2 regions of the Mesorhizobium sp. BH1-1-5 genome follow, and region 2 is predicted to be linked to the other one. Evidence: riboswitches for the same ligand, from Rfam matches in the RefSeq annotation. Region 2 holds a riboswitch; the other holds the start of a gene.
What was found. A riboswitch is a leader RNA that binds a small molecule or an ion and turns the genes downstream of it on or off. The one in region 2 is predicted to bind thiamine pyrophosphate.

Region 1 (9,731 bases), on a different contig from region 2:
CCGCCAACAGGAGCCGGCATGATCCAGGACGCGGCAGGACGGACACTGGTCCGGGCGGCAATGAGGGCTCCCTATCTCGAGCGCGACGAGGAGCACGTCCTTGCGCTCCGCTGGAAAGAAGAGAACGATCAGCACGCGCTGCACCGGATCACCGTCGCCCATATGCGGCTGGTGATCTCCATGGCCTCGAAATTCCGCCACTACGGCCTGCCGCTCGGCGATCTGATCCAGGAAGGCCATGTCGGCCTGCTCGAGGCCGCGGCGCGTTTCGAGCCCGCGCGGGAAGTACGCTTTTCCACATACGCCACCTGGTGGATTCGCGCCTCCATGCAGGACTACATCTTGCGCAACTGGTCGATCGTGCGCGGCGGCACCAGCTCGGCGCAGAAGGCGCTGTTCTTCAATCTGCGCCGTTTACGCGCACGGCTGGCCAACGGCGCCGAGCCGCTCTCCAATGCCACGCTCTACCGCGAGGTCTCGGCCGCGCTCGGCATTCCGGAAGCCGACGTGGCGATGATGGATTCACGCCTGTCCTCACCCGACAGCTCGCTCAATGCGCCTTTGGCCGACGAGAACGGCGCCGCCGAGCGGATGGACTTCCTGGTCTCGGAGGATCCGCTTCCCGACGAGATCGTCGGCGAAAGGATCGACGTCCAGCGCCGTGCCGTCTGGCTGAAGAGCGCGCTCGGCGCGCTCAACCCCCGCGAGCTCCGCATCATCGAGGAGCGCAGGCTGAGCGACGACGGCGCCACGCTGGAATCGCTCGGCGAACAGCTCGGCATCTCCAAGGAGCGCGTCCGTCAGATCGAAGCCCGCGCCATGGAAAAGCTGAAGCTGGCGCTGGTGAAGCAGAACCCGGAATTTTTGGCGGAAGCCGCCTGAAGTTAATGCGTGCAAAAATCAAGGATAAGAAATTTATTAAATAAGAATATATCGCCGTCGGGCAAATTTTCCTCGATAATACCTATGGTTTGTGAGCTCTTTAACAGACCATCGCGCCGCAATAGGCCTTTTTGACACCTCCAGATCACAACATATGGGGGGATTTGCCATGCTGCGATGCTGCGTGCTCCTTGCGGCCTTGATCCTCGTGGGCTTCACGACATTCGAAGCGCGCGCCGATCGAAGGGTTGCCCTTGTCATCGGCAATTCCGAATACCGCGAAATCCCGGCCCTCAAGAATCCGGACAAGGACGCCGACGATGTGTCGAAGACATTCAGGCTGGCCGGCTTCGAGGTGTTCACCGCCAAGGACCTGACCAGGCTTCAGTTCGAGGAGCGGTTCCGCAACTACCTGGCGGCCGCCGACGGCGCCGACCTGGCGGTCGTCTACTATTCGGGGCACGGCTTCCAGATCGGCGGCGAGAATTTCCTGATCCCGGTCGATGCGTCGCTGAAGGACGCGGCCGACATGGAAGTCCAGGCCATCAAGGTCAACGACATACTGCGGCAGCTGCGCTCGAGATCGAAGATCCAGATGATCATCCTCGACGCTTGCCGCAACAACCCTTTCCCGCGCAAGGACTATTGGCTGCGCGACCAGCTGATCGTCGCCGGCGACAGCGGACTTGCGCAGGTAACGGGTTCGCAGAACACGCTGATTGCCTTTGCCACCGAACCGGGCGCCGTCGCCTATGACGGCGCCGGCGACCTCAGTCCGTTCTCGTCGTCCTTTTCCCGCCGCGCCCTGGCTCCGGGCCAGGAGATAAGCTCGGTGATGGCGGCCGTGCGCCGCGATGTGGTCAAGGCCACCAACGGCAAGCAGGTCCCGTGGGAGAACTCCTCGCTGATCGACGATGTCGTGCTGATGCGCGGGGCGGAGCAACCAGCACCGCCGCCGCCCGCCGCACAGCAGGACCAGCAGGCGGCCGAGCGCGGAATCCAGGTTGCCGATGCCGCGGAAGCGATTGGAAGTCGCGACATTCGCATCCCGGTCGGCGTCGGCCCGGTTCCACTGAAACTGGATCTTCCGGCCAAGGATGCCGGGGTCAGCCTAAAGCTTGCGAGCTACCCGGCGACCGGGACGCTGTCCCTGCCCGATCGCGTGCTTTCGCCGCAATCGAGCCTGATGGCCGCCGAGGTCGATAAATTGCGCTACGAGCCGCAGATCGGCTCGTCCGCTCCCATCGAGGTCGGCTTCCAGATCCGCGTCGGCAACGCCGCGAAGCAGGCGACGATGAAGCTGTCGCCGGACGTCGATCCTTGCGACCAGGCTGCCGGCGAACCGCTCGACCTGCAGGGCGTCGTCCCGGGCCGGTTGCCGAACGAGATCGGCGGCGGGGCTCTCGAGGCCTGCGAGGCGGCGGTGAAGGCCTATCCCGACATTGCGCGCTTCCGTTACGAACTGGGGCGGGTGCTGCTGGCGTCGGGCAGGGTCGACGAGGCCAGGCAGGCGATCCAGGAGGCCGCGGACAAGGGACATATCCGCGCCCTCTTCGCGCTCGGCTCCATCGCCCCGTCCGGAACAGGGACGGCTGTCGAGACATCGAAGGCGACCGACCTCTATTCGAAGGCGTCGGACAAGGGAGACCCCTACGCCATGGCCGCCTGGGGACGCGCTTTGTTCAATGGCCTCGGCGTCGAGCGCGATACCGGCAAGGGACTGGACCTGCTGCTCCAGGCAGCGGCCATGGGACATGTCGATGCCATGAAGGAGCTTGCTCTGATCTTCAAGGAAGGCCGCAACGGCGTGCCCGCCGACCCGGCACGCGCCCTGGCTTTCCTCAAAGCGGGCATGGAGCGGCAGGACGCGTACTCGATGGGCATTCTCGGTCTTCCCACGCGCAGCACGCCCGTGGTCATGGCGTGCAAGGTGCCGCCGAAGGTCATCACGAAGATAAAGGTGATCCGCGTGCCCGTGTCGAAACCGAAGACCATCACACGGACAATTCCGGGAGCACCAAAGGTCAAGCCGATACCGACCGAAACCGGGAGAACATCCTGGACTGGCGGCGCCAGCCACGCCAGCGATGGCAATACCGGCGGTGGTGACGGTGGCGACACCGGTAGTGACGGCTTGTGAAGACAACGGCCCCCGGCCCGGGCGATAGTTCAGATCGCCCACGGCGCCGGGTTGGCCCCGAGTCTCTATTTGTCGGTGACGATCTTGACCTTGTCGCCGGCCGATACGCTGGCACCGGGCGACATGGCGTTGAGCACCCGGAACAGGTCGAGCTTGCGGTCGACGCCGACCATTTGCGCGGCGAGCGAGCCCATGGTCTGCCCGGCCTGGACGGTGACGACGCGGATATGCAGCGGCTTCAGCGCCGCCTTCTCGGCAGGGCTCAGCACGCGGAAGGAACCGCTGACCGAGCGCGCGACCGGGTCCAGCGCGGTGCTGGCCGAGGGCGCGGCCGTCAGCAGCCTGTAGACCTGCCCGCCGGCGCGGATCACGGCGATGTCGAACTGCCAGCCTTGCGCGCTGGCATGCGCCATCGCCGCCTCGTTGCCATTGACCGTTTCCTGGCGCACGCTGGCGTCCTCGAGACCCGCCACCCAGCCGCTGCGGATGTAATCGGTGAGCGATACGGACTTGTTGATCGCCACGCCGTCGAAACGGACGGCGATGTCGCCAGGCCCGGTCGCGGTGACCGCGGCCGCCGTATTGTCGATGACGAAGCCATCCGGCACCGTGAAGGAGACGCCGAGATTGGGGTGCATGAAGGTCTGGCCGCGCACATAGCCTTCTTCAGGCGTGTCGCCGTAGAGCAGCCCGTCTATGCCGGCCAGAAATGCGTCGCGGTCGCGCGTGCCGACGCCGGGCGGGCCGAAATTGCGCGCAAGGCGCTGCGCCAGCTCGATGCGCTGGGGCGTGTTGGGGTGCGTCGCCAGGAAGTCGAGGCTGGCGTCGGTGGCGCCGCTGACCGAGCGGAAATCGGTATAGGCCGACATCGACTGCAGGAAGCGGCCGGCGGCATAGGGATCATAGCCCGCCTCGCCGATCGACTTGATGCCGATGGCGTCGGCCTGCAGTTCCTGGTTGCGCGAGAATTGCGCCAGCCTCAGCTTGCCGCGGATCAGTGCCGCCTTGGCGGTCGGACTGTCGCCGAGCACATCGGAAACAACCTTGGTCGCCAAGCCCTCCTCCGCTTCGAGCTGCTGCCGCTGCAGGCCATGATTGGCGGTGACGTGACCCATCTCATGCGCGATGACGGCGGCAAGCTCGGAGGAATCGTTGGCCAGCGCCAGCAGGCCGCGCGTCACATAGAGATAGCCGCCCGGCAGCGCGAAGGCGTTGACGTTGGGCGAGTTCAGGATGGTGATGCGATAGGTCTGGGTCGGGTTCGCCGACACCACCGTCAGATTGCCGACGACCTTGGCCACCATGCGTTCGAGCCTGGGATCGGAATATTCGCCGCCATAGGTGGCGAGAATCCGCGGATGCTGCGCCTTCGCCATGTCGGCGAGCTTGGCGTTGGCGACGACATTGTCGACGGTGATCGGCTTGTCGGAAGGCTGGAAGCCCGATTCCTGCACGTCCGGCGGCGTGAACATCTGGCAGCTGGCCAGCGCCACGACGCTTGCCAGCGCGAAAAATCGTGCCAGCGGCCTCATCCAAACCTTCTCAGCGCCGGTCGACAGATCGGCTTCCTTTCGAAATCTTTCGGCAAATCACGGCCCAGCCGGACCTAGCCACACTCCCCCGGACAAGGCAAGCAAACGCCGGATCACCCGTTGCCGGTTTGGCCGTAAATTATGTCCGCTTCCGGGCAATATGTTGTGATCCGGCAACGGTGCCGCCTCGATCGCCGATATAGCGCCGGAAGGCGTCCGGTCCAGACCGATCGAAGAAATCCTCGGCCGGGCCCGTCGCCGCGATCGTGCCTTCATCGAGAAATGCGACGTCCTGGCCGATGCGGCGCGCATCTTCGGGCTGATGCGTGACGAAAAGCACCGTCATCTTGCGCTCGGCATGGATGCCTGCGACAAGGTCGAGCATGTCGTCGCGCAGCGCCGGGCCGAGCGACGCGAAAGGTTCGTCGAGCAGCAGAACGGGCCGATCGCGCAGCAGCACCCTCGCCAGCGCCACGCGTTGCCGCTCGCCGCCGGAAAGCTCGCGCGGCAGCCGCTTTTCCTTGCCGGCAAGACCGACACGCGCCAGCGCCTCGGCGACGGCAATACGATCGGCATCGCCGAGCTTGAGCGACGGCGAGCGGCCGAGCCCGACATTGGCCTTGACGCAAAGATGCGCAAACAGATTGTTTTCCTGGAACACCATCGACACCGGCCGCGCCGAAGGCGGCGCGGTGCCGAGATCGGTGCCGCCGATCAGCACCTTGCCTGCATCGGGCACCTCGAAGCCGGCTATCAGATTGAGCAGCGTCGACTTGCCGGAGCCGCTCGGCCCCATGATGGCTGTGATCCTGCCGTCGGCGAATTCGGCATCGAAGCGGAAGGACGCCTCCCCATAGCTGAACGAGACGCCATCCAGCCGGACAGCCAGGCCTTTCTGCGCAGTGCCGTTGCTCGTCGTCATGACTTTCCTTCCCGCCCGAGCCAGTCGGCGGCGACCACCAGCATCAGGCAGACGAGGCCGAGCAGCAAGGCAAGCCCCGCGGCGTCGGCTGTCCGGTAGCTGCCCATGCGCGCCAAAAGCAGATAGGGCAAGGTCTGCACGGAATCGCTGCCGAACAGCGCGATCACGCCGAGATCGCCGAGCGACAGCGCCATGGCGAAGGCGAAGCCGGTGGCCAAGGGCCGCCTGAGCGACGGCCAGTCGATCAGGCTGAGCCGGTTCCAGCCGGATATGCCGAGCGCCAGGCAAAGCCGCTCGTGACGCTCGCTCGCCGCGTCATAGGCCGGGCGAATGGCGCGGATGGCGAAGGGCATCGCCATCACCGCGTTGACGGCAACGACGATGACCGGCGCGATGGCAAAGACATCGGTGACATGGCGCAGCGCCAGGAACCAGCCGGCGCCAAGCACGATCGGCGGCACGACGAGCACGAAGCCGGCGCCGGTGTCGGCGGCATGTTCGAGCAAGCCCATCGCGCCACCTGCCCGGCGCCGCAGGGACAGCGCGCGCCGCGCCGCGATCAGCGCCAGCGACAACGTCACGCTGAGCAGCGCCGCAAGCAGCGCGAGGCCCGCGCTGGTGAGCGTCGCGCGGCGCACCGCCTCCTCACCCGCCAGCCGGCCGAGATCGGCCTCCAGACCTGAAAGCACGGTCGCCAGCATCGGTCCGGCAACGAACAGCAGGGCAAGCGCGATGAGGCCGGCGTTCAGCGCACTCTCCATTCGGCCTGCCGAAAGGTAGCGGCGCGGCGCCACCGGCAGATTGGCGTCGCCGACCGTGTTGGCGCCGAGCCGCGTCAGCGCGACGACCACGATGAAGGTGAGCGCGATCTGCAGCAGCGTCAGCACCACGGCGCGGGCCGGATCGAAATCGAACCGCAGCGCCTGGTAGATGGCGACCTCCAGCGTCGTCGCGGCCGGACCGCCGCCCAGCGTCAGCACGATGGTGAAGGACGTGATGCAGAGCATGAAGACCAGCCCGGCGATCCCCGGCAGGGCCGCGCGCAGCACCGGCCATTCGATCAGCCGGAAGGCCGGCCGGGGACCCATGCCGAGCTGGCTCGCCAGCCGCCACTGGTCGGCGGGAATGGTGCCCAGCGCCTCCAGGAACAGGCGCGTCGCCAGGGGCAGGTTGAAGAAGACATGGGTGACCAGGATGCCGGAGAGGCCGTAGATCCCCGGCCACTCCCCGCCGCCAAGCCCGGCGAAGACGCCGGCAAAATATCCGGCGTGACCGTAGAGCGCCAATATGCCGAGCGCGGCGACGATCGCCGGCAACGCCAGCGGCACGGTGAACAATTGCAGGATCAGGCGGCGCCCGGGAAAGGCCGGATGCCTCGACAGGGCGCGCGCCACCAGCAGCGCGGGGCCGACCGATAGGAGCGTCGAGAGAGCCGCTTGCCACAGTGTGAAGCGAGCGACGCGGAAGAGGTAGCCGTCAAAGGCGGCGGCGGCACCGGAGAGGTCGTGCGCACCTTCGAGGATGAGGCCGGCGAAAGCGCCGCCGATGAGCAAGGCGATGGCCGCAAGCGCGACGGCGCCGGCAGTGATGCGGGAGTCAGAGGGCGCGTGTCGCACGCTGCGCCATTTGAGTTCGAGCTAACGAGCGCCGAGTTCCTTCGCCCCCCTCTCTGGCCTGCCGGCCATCTCCCCCTCTAGTGGGGAGATCAGACGTCACTCGGGCTTTCGCCAATCTCCAATGCCGCAGGATTGAGCAAGGCGCCAAAGCTGCCAATCTCCCCCCTTGAGGGGGAGATGTCCGGCAGGACAGAGAGGGGGGCCTTGGCGCAAGCATTACAGCCCTACTTGCTCATCACCGCCAGCCACTCATCCACCCAGGCCTTGCGGTTGGCGGCGACTTCCTCCGGTCTGAACAGCAGGGTCTTGGTCGGCTTGACCAGCTTGTCGAAGGCCGGGTTGAGCGGCTTGTCGGTCTTGCCGGCCGGGAACATCCAGTTGGTTTCCGGAATGACGTCCTGGAATTTCGGCCCGGTCATGAAGGCAATGAATTTTTGCGCCAGCGGGTTCTTCGCGCCCGTCGTGGTGATGCCGGCGACCTCGATCTGCAGGTATTCGCCCTCCTCGAAGGAGGCCGCCTGGTAGCGCTCGGTGTTCTCGGCCACCATGTGGTAGGCCGGCGAGGTGGTGTAGGAGAGCACCATCGGCGCCTCGCCCTTGGTGAACAGGCCGTAGGCCTCGCTCCAGCCCGGCGTCACCGTCAGCACCTTCGTCTTGAGCTTGGCCCAGGCCTCCGGCGCCTTGTCGCCATAGACCGACTTCACCCACAAAAGCAGCCCGAGGCCGGGCGTCGAGGTGCGCGGATCCTGGATGACGATCTTGTCGGTACCGGCGCCCTCGACCAGCTCCTTCAAGCTCTTCGGCGGATTTTTCAGTTTCTCCGTGTCGTACACAACGGCGAAATAGCCGTAGTCAAACGGGACAAAGGTATCGTCGCTCCAGCCGCCGGGCACGTTGATGCCGGAGACTTCGCCATGCGGCGCGAACAAGCCGCTCGCCTTGGCGTCGGCGGTCAGGTTGGTGTCGAGGCCGAGCACGATGTCGGCCTTGGTGCCGGCGCCCACGAGCTTGACGCGGTTGAGCAGCGCGACGCCATCGGCCACCGAGACGAATTCGAGATCGCAGCCGCATTCGGCCTCGAACTCTTTCTTGACGGCCGGCCCAGGCCCCCAATCGGCGGTGAAGCTCTCATAGGTATAGACGGTGAGCTTGTCTTTCGCCTCGGCAGGCACGACGCCTGCCAGAAGCGACACGAGACCGGTAGCGAGAATGAGATTGGACAGCATTGCGCGCATCGGCGCCTCCTTCGTTCGAGTGACAAGGAATTGAGGCGCCGGATGGTCCGAAACGTCTAATCCCTCCGCCGGTACAAACCGGATCAGGTTCAGCGGGTTGGCTTGATCGCCTCTCAGCCGGATCACGTCCGGCACCCCGTTAGAGCGTTTCGACAGATAGGCCCGGCCGAAGCGGCGTGCAAGCGGAAGTTTGCCGGGTAGCTAATGTTCCGGGGCGGGCGCCACCGAAGCGCGGGCCGTCCGGCTTCCGTTTCGCCTGGAGGGCTGGTAAGGGCCACGGCCATGGGCACATTCACCATCCTGCTTGGCGGCGAACTTATCCGCACGCCCCGGCTCGAACACCAGATCGAGGGTTCGCGCGTCATCGCCGCCGATGCCGGCATCGGCCATGCCCGCATGCTTGGCCTCATGCCGGAACTTTGGGTCGGCGATTTCGATTCGGTGCCGGCGAACCTGCCGGATGACCTCGCCGCCGTTCCGCGAAAGATCTTTCCGGCCGAGAAGGACATGACCGACGGCGAGCTCGCCATCGCGGAAGCGCTCCGGCGCGGCGCCACCAGCCTGGTTCTGGCCGGTGCCTTCGGCGGCAAGCGCGCCGACCATGCTTTCCTGCACCTGGCGCTCGCCGTGCGGCTGGCCGAGGCGGGCACGCAAGTTCTGCTGACCAGCGGCGCGCAGGAAGGCATTCCCGTTTTGCCGGGCAAAGCCGGCTTCGACTATGAGGACGGCACCTTGTTTTCGGTGCTCGGCTTCTCAGAGCTCGCCGGCCTGACGGTCACCGGCGCCAAGTGGCCGCTCGACCGCGTCGAGGTGGCGTTCGGCTCCTCGCTCACTATATCAAACGAGGTCAAGGGGCAGCTTGGCATCGCGCTGGAACGCGGCCGGGCGCTGCTCCTGGCCCACCCCTATCCTCTTCCTGAAAGCTGACATTCCAGACATGGCGCCGCCACTCCTCAATCTCGACGGCATTAAACTGACCTTCGGCGGCACGCCGCTGCTCGACGGCGCGGCGCTCAGCGCGTCCGCCGGCGAGAAGATCGCGCTGGTCGGCCGCAACGGCTCGGGCAAGTCGACCTTGCTCAAGATCGCCACCGGCATGATAGAGCCGCAGGACGGCGAGGTGTTCCGCCAGCCTTCGGCCACGGTCCGCTACCTGCCGCAGATGCCTGACATGGATGGCTTCGCCGACGTGCGCTCCTATGTCGAGGCCGGCCTCGGCCCGGCCGACGATCCGCACCGCGCGACCTATCTGATGGAACATCTCGGGCTGACCGGCGAGGAGCGGCCGAACGACTTGTCCGGCGGCGAGGCGCGCCGCGCCGCCCTTGCCCGCGTCATGGCGCCCGAACCCGATATCCTGCTGCTCGACGAGCCGACCAACCATCTCGATCTTTCTGTGATCGA
Region 2 (9,731 bases):
CCCTCTCCGGAGGGGCCCGGTTTCCGGTCGCGCCCTGCCCTCTCCCAGGGCATGGCGAGACGCTGGACAAGCACGGCAAGGCCGAACAGCGCCAGCGTGAGCGCCGAGCTGACGGCCACGGCGGCAAGCACAAGGTCAGGCCGGAAATTGTTCTTAGCGCTGAGCATGTAGATGCCCAGCCCTTTCGCCGCACCCGCATATTCGGCGAAGATTGCGCCAACCACGGCATAGGTGATGGAGATGCGCAGTCCGGCGAAGAAATAGGGCAGCGCCGACGGCAACCGGGCGAGCCAAAAAATACGCCAGCGCCCTGCTCCCATGGCGGCGAGCATCTGGCTGATTTCGGTGCTCGTGGCGGCATAGCCTTCGACCAATGCCACCATCATCGGAAAGAAGGTGACCAAAGCCACCAGCAGGATCTTCGGCAGCAGCCCGAAGCCGAACCAAAGCACCACCAGCGGCGCGATCGCCACCAGGGGCATGGTCTGGCTGGCAATCAGCAGCGGGAACAGCGCGCGGCGCAGGGGGGCCAAGAAGTCGACCAGCGCCGAGAGGATGAAGGCGGCAACGAGCGAGCAGGAAAAGCCCGCCAGCGTGGCGCGGATGGTGGGAAGCGTGTTGTCGGCGAGCGCTGAGCGGTTCTCCCAAGCCTGCGCCAGCACGCGCGAGGGTGCGGGGAGGATCGTGGGCGCGATGCCGCCGAGGCGGGCGTAGAGTTCCCAGGCGATAAGGAGGAGAGCGAAAGCGAGGGCGGCGGGGAAGAACTTGGCGAAGGTCGAGGTGACGGCTGATCTCCACCCTTGTGGGGGAGATTGGCCGTCATCACGGCTTTCGCCAACCGCCAGCGATTCATCTCGCGGTGCAGAATCCACCATAACGCTCACAACCCCCTCCTCGACCGACGCCGGGCTCAAGCCGCCGGCTCAAACCGCGGTCGGGCTGTTCGCCGAAATGGTTATGTCGAGCGTCACATGCCCCGCCCCCGGACCGAAGCGGCAGAAGGCTTCGTTGAGTGTGGCGAACACCGCGCCGGCGTCGCCGCGCAGCTTGGTGCAGAAGTTCTTTGAGCGCTCGAAAACACCGGATTTTTTCAGGAAGTCGATGCAGCCATAGATCTCGTCCATGTGGTCGCCGGTGCCCATCACATAGAGCGAGAATTGCGCGGCCACCGGCTGATCCGTAGTCGTCGTCGCCGCAACGGCGCCGAGCGCGGCGCGCTTGCGCTCGTCGAGCGGGATCACTGGGCCGCCGGTCTCGTCGGAACGGCAGATCGGATCGTCCGGCTCGCCGGGGCAGCCGCGCGAGACGGCGGCCGACAGCACGCAGTGCTTGCCGCTTTTGGCGGCCGCCACGAACAGGTCGCGCATGGCTGGGAACAGCACTTCGGGCGGCCCCACCAGCAGCGTCGAAATGTCGTCGGTCTCGATCCTCAGCCTGTCGCGGTAAGGGTCGAGCGCGCCGAGCGCGCCGAGGATCACGCCGACGAAATCGTCGGCCATGGGATAAAGGGAAATCTGTGCGCCGGAAAACATCGCCCGCCTCGCTCCGCTGGTATTATCCAGATCAGCTTTAGGGTCCGGAGGCTTGCCGCCGCCATCTCAGCCCCGACCGTACGGAGCACCCCTGTGGATGGGCGCGTTAAAGCACTGTTCGAGTGAATGGGAAAGCGGTTTTTTGCGACGCCAATTGGCCAGGAGTCTCATCTCCCCCTAGGGGGAGATGGCTGGATTATAAGATTTTCGCGGATTTCTTATAACCGCCCTTAACCGCCTTGTCGTTCAAATTGTACGAATTCTACTTGATTGCTTTTCGTACATAAAGTACGATACTTCCCTTCCTTTGAGGGAATTTGCTTGAACACCGCGAACCATGCCGCTTTCGCCGACCTCTCCCACCCTTTGCTTTCGCCACTGCCGCTCGCCGAGCGCGAGCGCCTCGCCTCGGCCTGGCGCATGGCCAGCCAGGACATCGCCGACGACATCCGCTTCATCCGGCAATATCTGAAGGTGATCGCCGAGAAGGACGAGCGGCTTTCGACCGGCACGCTGGTGCATGGCCGTGCCTATGTCGAGGCCTGCGCCGCCTGGCTGCCCGAGACGGTGGCGCGGTATCTGCGCAATCTCAGGCTGATCAGCGAATGCGAAAGCGCGATGATCGCGGCGGGGATGAGGTTTGCCCGGTCGAGCGACGCGTGGTGAGGCCGGGCAGTCGCCCGCTACAACCTTAGGCCGCCCGTCGAAAAATGCATCGTTTCACACAATTGGCAATTGGTGGACGCGGACGATCGGCGGGTGGTTAAATTCGTCTCAGGCGAAGGAGGGTAAAGCCGCGCAACAGGGAGGAACTCGTTTGATGGACCAGCAAATCGACATCGGCATACTGCCTGACGACCAGCCATACGAAGTCACCTCATTCGCCCGAAAGCACGGCCTGACGATTCCGGTCGCGGACGCGGTGCTGTTCGCCAAAGGCCCGTCGCCGTCGCGGGCCGCCTGCGATACGGCCGCGCTGGCCCTCATTTGCGCGGTGGCTCAATACGCAACGAGGACGGCGCGCTAGCGTCTTTTGTTTCGCGCAATTCCTAACGGAAGGTTACGGCGAAACCGCCTAACCTAACCGCGATACACTTTCCTGGAATTGCGCCAGCGGCTATGCACCTGCCGGCGCGGCCGCTGGAGATCAGGCCTTGGCTTTTGGTTTGGTCGCCTTTGCCTTGGCGGGGGCCTTGGCGGGTTTTTCCGCCTTCGCGGCTTTTGGCTTGTCGGCCTTGGCGGCGGTCACCTTCTTGGCGGATTTCGGCTTGCCTGCCGCATCCACCTCGGCTGTGGCCCGGTCCCAATGCTCGATATGCGCGCCTTCCGGCCGGCCAGCCTGCTCCCAGATCTCGTGCGCGCGCTGGCGAATGCGTTCGTGCCTGTCGTCCGTCACTGTCGCCTCCTAAGGTTGGGACGGTTCCCCGGCGCGAACATTAGCCGAATTTTCGCGCGGCGTCTTGGGTATAGACGCAGCGCGCAAACGCATATTAGAGCAAAACCAGGTGATGGTTCAGGGATCGTCGGAGAGCACAACGATGCCGAGATACGCGGCCTTCTTGGCAATTAGGCCGGTCAGATCGGCGTCGGAACGGTCGGTGCCGGTGCGCTCGCGCAGCAGCGTGACCGCCTGCCTGATCGACAGCAGCCCATCGCCGCGCTCGGCCAGAAGCTTGTCGACCTGGCGTGCGATGTCGGGTGATTCGACGTGTGGATGATGCATGGCAACGACTCCTTCCGCGCTTCGCTGCCTCCCAAACCGGTGCCTATTCTAGGCCTCATGCCCGGATGCGAAAAGAGCCCGATCCCGATGCTTCGGTCAGAGGGATCGGGCTCTCCAGGGGCCAGATTTACTGGATCACCTGAACAACACGGCGCGTGCCGGGATCGATCAGCACCGTATGGTCGTTGACGACCGCATAGCGGTACTGGACGTCCGGAACCTGCTGCAGCTCAACGGTGTCAGGCACGGTGGAACCGATGCCGAGTTCGAGGCCGAGCACGTTGACCGAGGCGACCGGATGTTTGTGGACATATTCCTTCACCACGGTCTGCTGCTCGGGGGTGACGATCACCTCGTCCGCGGCCGCGACGCCGATGCCGGCCATCAGAGCCAGGCCGGCGACAGCTGGAATGAGGGTGGTTTTCATCGTTTTTCTCCTGTTGCGTTGGCGAGCTCCGCCTTGCCTCCGCGGGGGCGGAAACGTTGCAGGTCGAACATGGGAGCTCCCGGGGCAAACGCCGCCGGCAGGGTGTTGTTCCGTCAGCGGTGACTAATTGATTTGGCGGAACCTTCGCATCGGCTCTGCATTAGAAGGCTTTGAAACTCCCAAGACTTTGAAATTCAAAGGGCGCCGTCGTCATGCGAGAAGGGTCCATCAAAAGCGACATCGAACTTCCGGCTCCGGTGACTATCGCCGTCGGTGCGGGCTTCAGGCGCGAGATCGCCTCACTCACCGCGATGCAGAACTTTCTCAAGGAATGGCCATCCGCCTCGCGAAGCGAGAGCTACGGCAGGGCGTTGCGCGCCTGCGAGGCGGCGCGGGCCGGCGAGATCGATCTCGACACGGCGCGGCAGGCATTCCTGGTCTTCGCCAAGAAGGCGGGGATCGAGTGGACCGGCGCCGATCCGGTCGCGGTGCTGCGCGAAGCAAAGATCAGGCGCAGCCGGGCGCGCGAAAGCCGGGCGCCGAACCGACATGTGCCTGGATAGGCCCAGCCTCGGCGCGTTTCAGACTCACGCCATACGTATCGGCCTTGCTACAAGTTTTAGGGTTTGGCCGGCGGATCCGGAAGCGAACTGGCGTCGCTTGGCGTCCGCTTTGCCCGCAGACCGTCGCCAGGCCGGCTGACGGTCGACTGGATCGATCCGGGATTTTGGCTGGTGGCCGCTGTCAGCTCGGCGTCTGTTCGCCCAGCGCCTCGGTGACGAAGGACGCGGCGATCAGATCGTCCGCGTCGATGCGTAGGGAGCCTTCGCTGCCCCCCATGATGGCGGCGACCTTCTGAAAGGTCTTCATTTCATGCTCGGTGATCCGGGCGTCCTGCATTCTGGCCTTAAGATCGGCCACCCGCATCCCGAGCGAACGGGATGTTCCGATTTCTCGTTTCGACATGTCGGTTAGTCTCCTCCTCGCCCGCCCATACCTGTTCGCCACCGCCCGAATCTCAACGCTGCCATTGATTTGTGTTGTCTATGAGACAGCGCGGACCCAGAGCCGCTAACTCAAACGCGGCGGGAAGGTTCCCTTTAGCACATGGTAACAAAATAATAATCGGTTAACGGCCCGACGCCGGGACCGGCGACGGACCGTCAGATTTGGCGCGATGTCAATCAGTCGAGGACCTTGACGATCTTGCGCGTGCCCGGGTCGACGATCACCGTCCGGTTGTCGACGACGACGTAACGGTATTTGACGTTCGGCACTTCATGGAGCTCGACCGTATCGGGAAGCGTGCTGCCGATATTCAACTCGACGCCCGGAACCTTCACTGAGGCCAGCGGCTGTTTGTGCACATATTCCTTGATGACAGTTTCCTGCTCCGGCGCGATGACAACATCCTGCGCGGCAGCCGCGCCAATGCCCGCGAGAAGCAGGAAGCCGGCGGCGGCGGAGGTGAGGTGTATTTTCATTGGTCGTCTCTCCTATGTGGATTTGAATCAAATCACCTTGATGCTGCGCCTGCGATTTTCCACAGCGGGTCGGCATTGCCGTAACGCCATTCGCCAACCCTTGTTCCTGCAAAATTTAAACTCGCGCTTCCAAAAATACTGCCTCCGCGCTCCGCCAAACCATCATCTTCGCCCGGCGCTGCAATTTCGGAACAATGCGTTTCGGGCGGGGTTACCCATGCGAAGGGACCGACTTTCCGAGGAGAAAATCCAATGAAACATCTGCTGATCACAAGCATGATCGCACTCGGCGTCAGCTGCGGCGCCGCGATGGCCCAGACCGAATCCGCGCAGCCGAGCGGCAGCGACAATTGCCAGGCCGGCACGGCAGATTGCCAGAAGGGCGGCAAGGCAGGCGGTCAGGCCCAGGGCGAGGTGAAATCGAAAACCGAGATGAACGCGCAGGGCAAGGCCGGCGCCAACCCTGAAGAGCAGGCCCAGGGCAAGGCCAAGATGAAGACCGATGAGCAGGCACAGGGTCAGGCAGGCATAAAAACCGACCAGAATGCTCAGGACAATACGCAGCTGAAGAAGAAGCAGCAAGCGCAGGGCAAGGCTGGCGCCAGCACTGAGCAGAACGCCCAGGGCAACACCAAGATGCAGACCGAGCAGAACGCCCAGGGCAAGACCGGTACAACCACCCAGCAGAATGCCCAGGACAAGACGAAGACCCAGACCGATCAGCAGGCTCAAGGTAAGACTGGCACAACGACCGAGCAGAACGCTCAGGGCAACACCAAGATGCAGACCCAGCAGAACGCCCAGGGCAAGACCGGTACCGCCACCGAGCAGAATGCTCAGGGCAACACCAACGTCGAGACCGACCAGAACAAGACGGCGTCAATCAACAACGTGACGGTGGAACAGAAGACGCAGATTACCCAGGTCATTCATGAGACCCATGTCGAGCCGGTTCGCGATGTCAGCTTCGACATCTCGGTCGGCATCGAGGTGCCGCGCCATAAGGTACGCCTGCACCGCCTGCCGGCCCGCATCGTCAAGATCGTGCCTGCCTACGAGTCCTACGAGTATTTCGTGCTGGCCGACGGACGCATCGTCATCGTCGACCCCGACACCTACAAGATCGTGCTGATCCTGACCTGATCCGGACAGCAAGAGGACAAGGGCCCGCCTACATGGCGGGCCTTTTTTACAGCACTGATATCTCATCACGTCAGGTGCGCAGGGGCAGCACTGCAGTCATTAGACATGCGTTGAATGCTGCGACCCAGGGAACGATCTGGCGCAATTCCCAGTTGTCACAACGGAGGTCCTGCGCCCGTCGTCCCTATCAACGTCGGACGAAAGAGCGATCAGCCTGCCGGCAAATCGTTCAAGCTTGCGGTCCACCCGGAAAAGGTGCATGGGTCAAGATGGGTAGAGATATGGGCGAGATCGTCGATGACCGAATGTGGTCGAGGCGCTCGGTTGGGCAGATGTATTTTCCGCAGTTTCTTGTGGGAATGGTGGCAACGCTTCTGGTTATCCTCGGCTGGACCTTCATGTCCACGGGATCTGTCTGGATGGCGATCGGCTGGACATTCCTGGCGGCCGTGGCGCTGCAGGCCGGCTATTTCGTGGCCGTGCTCTGGCTCGTGCACGGCGAGACCGACGTGACCGACGAAAGCAAAGCGGATGCAAGCTCGGCGCCGGCCAAATTGCCCGGCCCGTTCGAGCGCGACGGCATCATTCACGCTCTCATCTTGTGGCTTTTCCCGAAACTGCTGCCCTAATCACGTTGAGTGGCATTTCGCGGCCAGGGCCGCCGATGGATCATCTTCTTCCTTTTCGAAATGCGGCCATGCTGCAATAGCCCGGCACGCTGCATTCCTCTGCTCGAATGCAGGAGCCGGGCTACGCCCGGCATCAGGACTCCGAGGCGCCATCACTTTGTATTGTCGCCAACGGGTCGTCTTTTAACAAAGTTAATGCGGGCTCAACGCAAACGACCGGCTTGCAGCCAACTTGGACTGCAACTGCGACCAAAGGAGGCTGCAAGCCGGCCGACTTGCCGAGCTAACGCACGGTGACCGATGAGGCCGAGCGCACCGTCTCCGAAGCCGAGAAGACGACGAAGCCAAAGACCAGCACCGCAGCGGCGACGATCAGCGAGCCGATCGCCACGACAGGCTCGACCTCCGGATGGCCTGCCGCCAGCATCCAGTACAGCGCCGGCAGCATGATCACGATGCCGACCGTATAGAGGCCGTAGTGGATCATGGCGATGCGACGCTCGGCCTTGGCCGGATTGAGCGCATAGTAGCCGCCGAAGATCGCGCTGGTGACCCAGCCAAGAAGGTTGATGTGGGCATGCGCCGGGAAGGCGCCGTGATCACCCGAAATCGCCATCTGCAGCCCGGCGGCGATACCCAGGATGAGAAAGACGATGGCCGTCTTGAAGAAAAGCTCCGAAACCCGTGGCATTTTGTTGTCCTCCCAATGCCTCTATAAACCCGATTCCACTCTACATCGCGCAAGTCGAATTAGCCATCACACACCTAGGTCGGTGCGGCCATCGGGCGAAAGCGGCGAGATTGGTCCCATCCGGCAGATTTTCAAAAAAATGGCTCGCCCCTTTCGAGGCGAGCCAAAAAGGGAGCCGGGCTTGAGGTCGGCTCCCATCCAGGTTGCCACCTGAATTTCAAACATGGCTAACGTAGCAGGGTGCGGGGTTTATTCCACCACAATAGCGGATCGATCCGGTAAGGTTTTCCAACCCGCGCGGCAGCGCAAGCCCTTGCCGATCGGGCACCGCGAACAAAGGCGCCGACCGAACGTCCCCTTCCTTTCTAGCCGGAGGGCGAAAGCATGCGCTTCAGCGTCCAGTCTGGTTCCATTGCGTCCATTCCCCTGAATACGAGGCGTCCCACGCCTTCACGTCGCTGAATAGTCGAAAGGAGGGTGGCCGAATTTGGCTCGAAAGCTCCCGCAATTTTGGCCGCAATCTAACATTTTCGTATGAGGGGCATTCGCGCCCGCAATGACGATCCGCGACCGGCCCGGGCGCCTTGCAAGCGCGCGGCATTTGGGCAATGCTTGGGATTGGGGGAGTGGTTTCCGTAATGTCGGAAGCACGATTACATGTTCATTGACTACTACGAACTTCTGGAAATAAGCCCGAACGCCAATTCTGAAACCATCGAGCGGATCTTCCGCTACTTTGCTATGCGCTACCACCCCGACAATCGGGAAACCGGCAATGAAGCGCGCTTCAGCGAAATCGTCGAGGCTCACAATACACTGCGAGACCCGGTCAAACGGGCTCAGTACGACATCCTTTATCGCGAGCATCTGGGCCTTCGTCACGAGCTTACGGAAGGCGCGCGCGATGCTGGCGGCATGGAGAGGGATGCCGTCATCCAGGTCAATCTGCTGTCGCTTCTCTATGTGAGGCGCCGGCGGGACGTCAACAATCCGGGCATCGGCGACGACGAGCTCGAGCGCCTGTCGGGTTGCCCTCGCGAGCACCTCGAGTTCCACCTCTGGTACCTCAAGGCGAAGGGCTTCATCGGCAGGACCGAGAACGGGACATTCGCGATCACCGTGGAGGGCATCGATCACGCAGGGATGAAACACGGCGGGGAGCGAGCCGACGCCACCCGCCTGCTCGATCACGCCAACTAGGCCGATCATCAAAAGCCCGCCTACTGGCGCCTGAACCAGTGGCGGGCTCGATGAAGGAACAGCTACATCCCCGAGGAATCGACTGTCGTCTTCTCAACTCCCCATATCTGGGCTCGGTTCGCCGGGGGCGGCGGAGTCTAAGCCATGCACCATGGCGGGCAAGAACAGGGAGCATGGTTAGATTGACGTTGTGCTTCACCGAATACAAGGTGACTGAGGTCCGACGCGCCGACGCATTGGGCCGGTGCCGACGCGTCGAGGGTGGGCGAGGACGTCCCGCCAAGAGCCTGTTTGACGCAACCCCGCGTGGCTGGCGTTTCGAATATATCAAAAAGTGTTGCCGGCCTGTCGTGCCGACGATAAGTGTATCGGACTACGACATTTTTGCGAAAGAAGCCTGCGACACCCGAACGTGCGCACTGCCAGGTGGCGTCTTGCGTTTCATTCGCCAAGAAACCACCGGCCATTCGCGAAAACAGGTGGCAACCTGTAGCGGGAATCGACACCCAACTGCGGCTCCCGCTTTGGCTCGTCTCGATCGAGACGAGCCATTTTTCTTCTGAGACCGCGAGTATCGACAAAAAAACCGCCGGGCGAGACCCGGCGGCTTTCGTCCACCCTCTGGTCGGTTCGCCCGACTTTATGGGGTTGTCGTCGTTGTCGTCGCGGTGGCAGCGGCGATGGCGTCGACCTTGCTTGCCAGCGTATCCTTGGCCCACGCGGTGACGTCGGCGTCGACCGGCTTGTTGGCCATGTCGGAAAGGGCGGTGTCCAAGGAAGCATCGGTGGGAGGCGGTGTATTTTGAGCCGCGGTCGTGGTGGCGGCGAGCGCATTGTTAGCTGCGGTCAACGCGGCATTCGCCTCATCGAGCTGCTGCTGGGTCGGGGTGGGCGCGCCGGGC

Region 1: it holds a riboswitch for thiamine pyrophosphate, as region 2 does, so the genes downstream of both, thiB (thiamine ABC transporter substrate binding subunit) here and LB572_RS05890 (Ykof family thiamine-binding protein) in region 2, are expected to answer to the same signal.

Annotation. Positions count from the first base shown of each region.
Region 1 covers NZ_JAIUIM010000011.1:85,968-95,698, forward strand. The annotation lists gene LB572_RS16535 (RNA polymerase factor sigma-32) at 19-882, shown strand; gene LB572_RS16540 (caspase family protein) at 1,052-3,022, shown strand; gene LB572_RS16545 (M48 family metalloprotease) at 3,088-4,554, opposite strand; gene thiQ (thiamine ABC transporter ATP-binding protein) at 4,694-5,476, opposite strand; gene thiP (thiamine/thiamine pyrophosphate ABC transporter permease) at 5,473-7,092, opposite strand; gene thiB (thiamine ABC transporter substrate binding subunit) at 7,317-8,318, opposite strand; TPP riboswitch at 8,371-8,476, opposite strand; gene LB572_RS16565 (thiamine diphosphokinase) at 8,610-9,254, shown strand; gene LB572_RS16570 (ABC-F family ATP-binding cassette domain-containing protein) at 9,265-9,731, shown strand, end outside.
Region 2 covers NZ_JAIUIM010000003.1:283,141-292,871, forward strand. The annotation lists gene LB572_RS05885 (ABC transporter permease) at 1-875, opposite strand, end outside; gene LB572_RS05890 (Ykof family thiamine-binding protein) at 924-1,532, opposite strand; TPP riboswitch at 1,523-1,635, opposite strand; gene LB572_RS05895 (hypothetical protein) at 1,854-2,198, shown strand; gene LB572_RS05900 (hypothetical protein) at 2,353-2,559, shown strand; gene LB572_RS05905 (DUF2934 domain-containing protein) at 2,680-2,928, opposite strand; gene LB572_RS05910 (hypothetical protein) at 3,046-3,255, opposite strand; gene LB572_RS05915 (DUF1236 domain-containing protein) at 3,383-3,682, opposite strand; gene LB572_RS05920 (DUF982 domain-containing protein) at 3,895-4,245, shown strand; gene LB572_RS05925 (hypothetical protein) at 4,427-4,648, opposite strand; gene LB572_RS05930 (DUF1236 domain-containing protein) at 4,867-5,166, opposite strand; gene LB572_RS05935 (DUF1236 domain-containing protein) at 5,419-6,309, shown strand; gene LB572_RS05940 (exopolysaccharide production repressor protein) at 6,591-6,938, shown strand; gene LB572_RS05945 (hypothetical protein) at 7,222-7,629, opposite strand; gene LB572_RS05950 (J domain-containing protein) at 8,287-8,829, shown strand; gene LB572_RS05955 (hypothetical protein) at 9,470-9,731, opposite strand, start outside.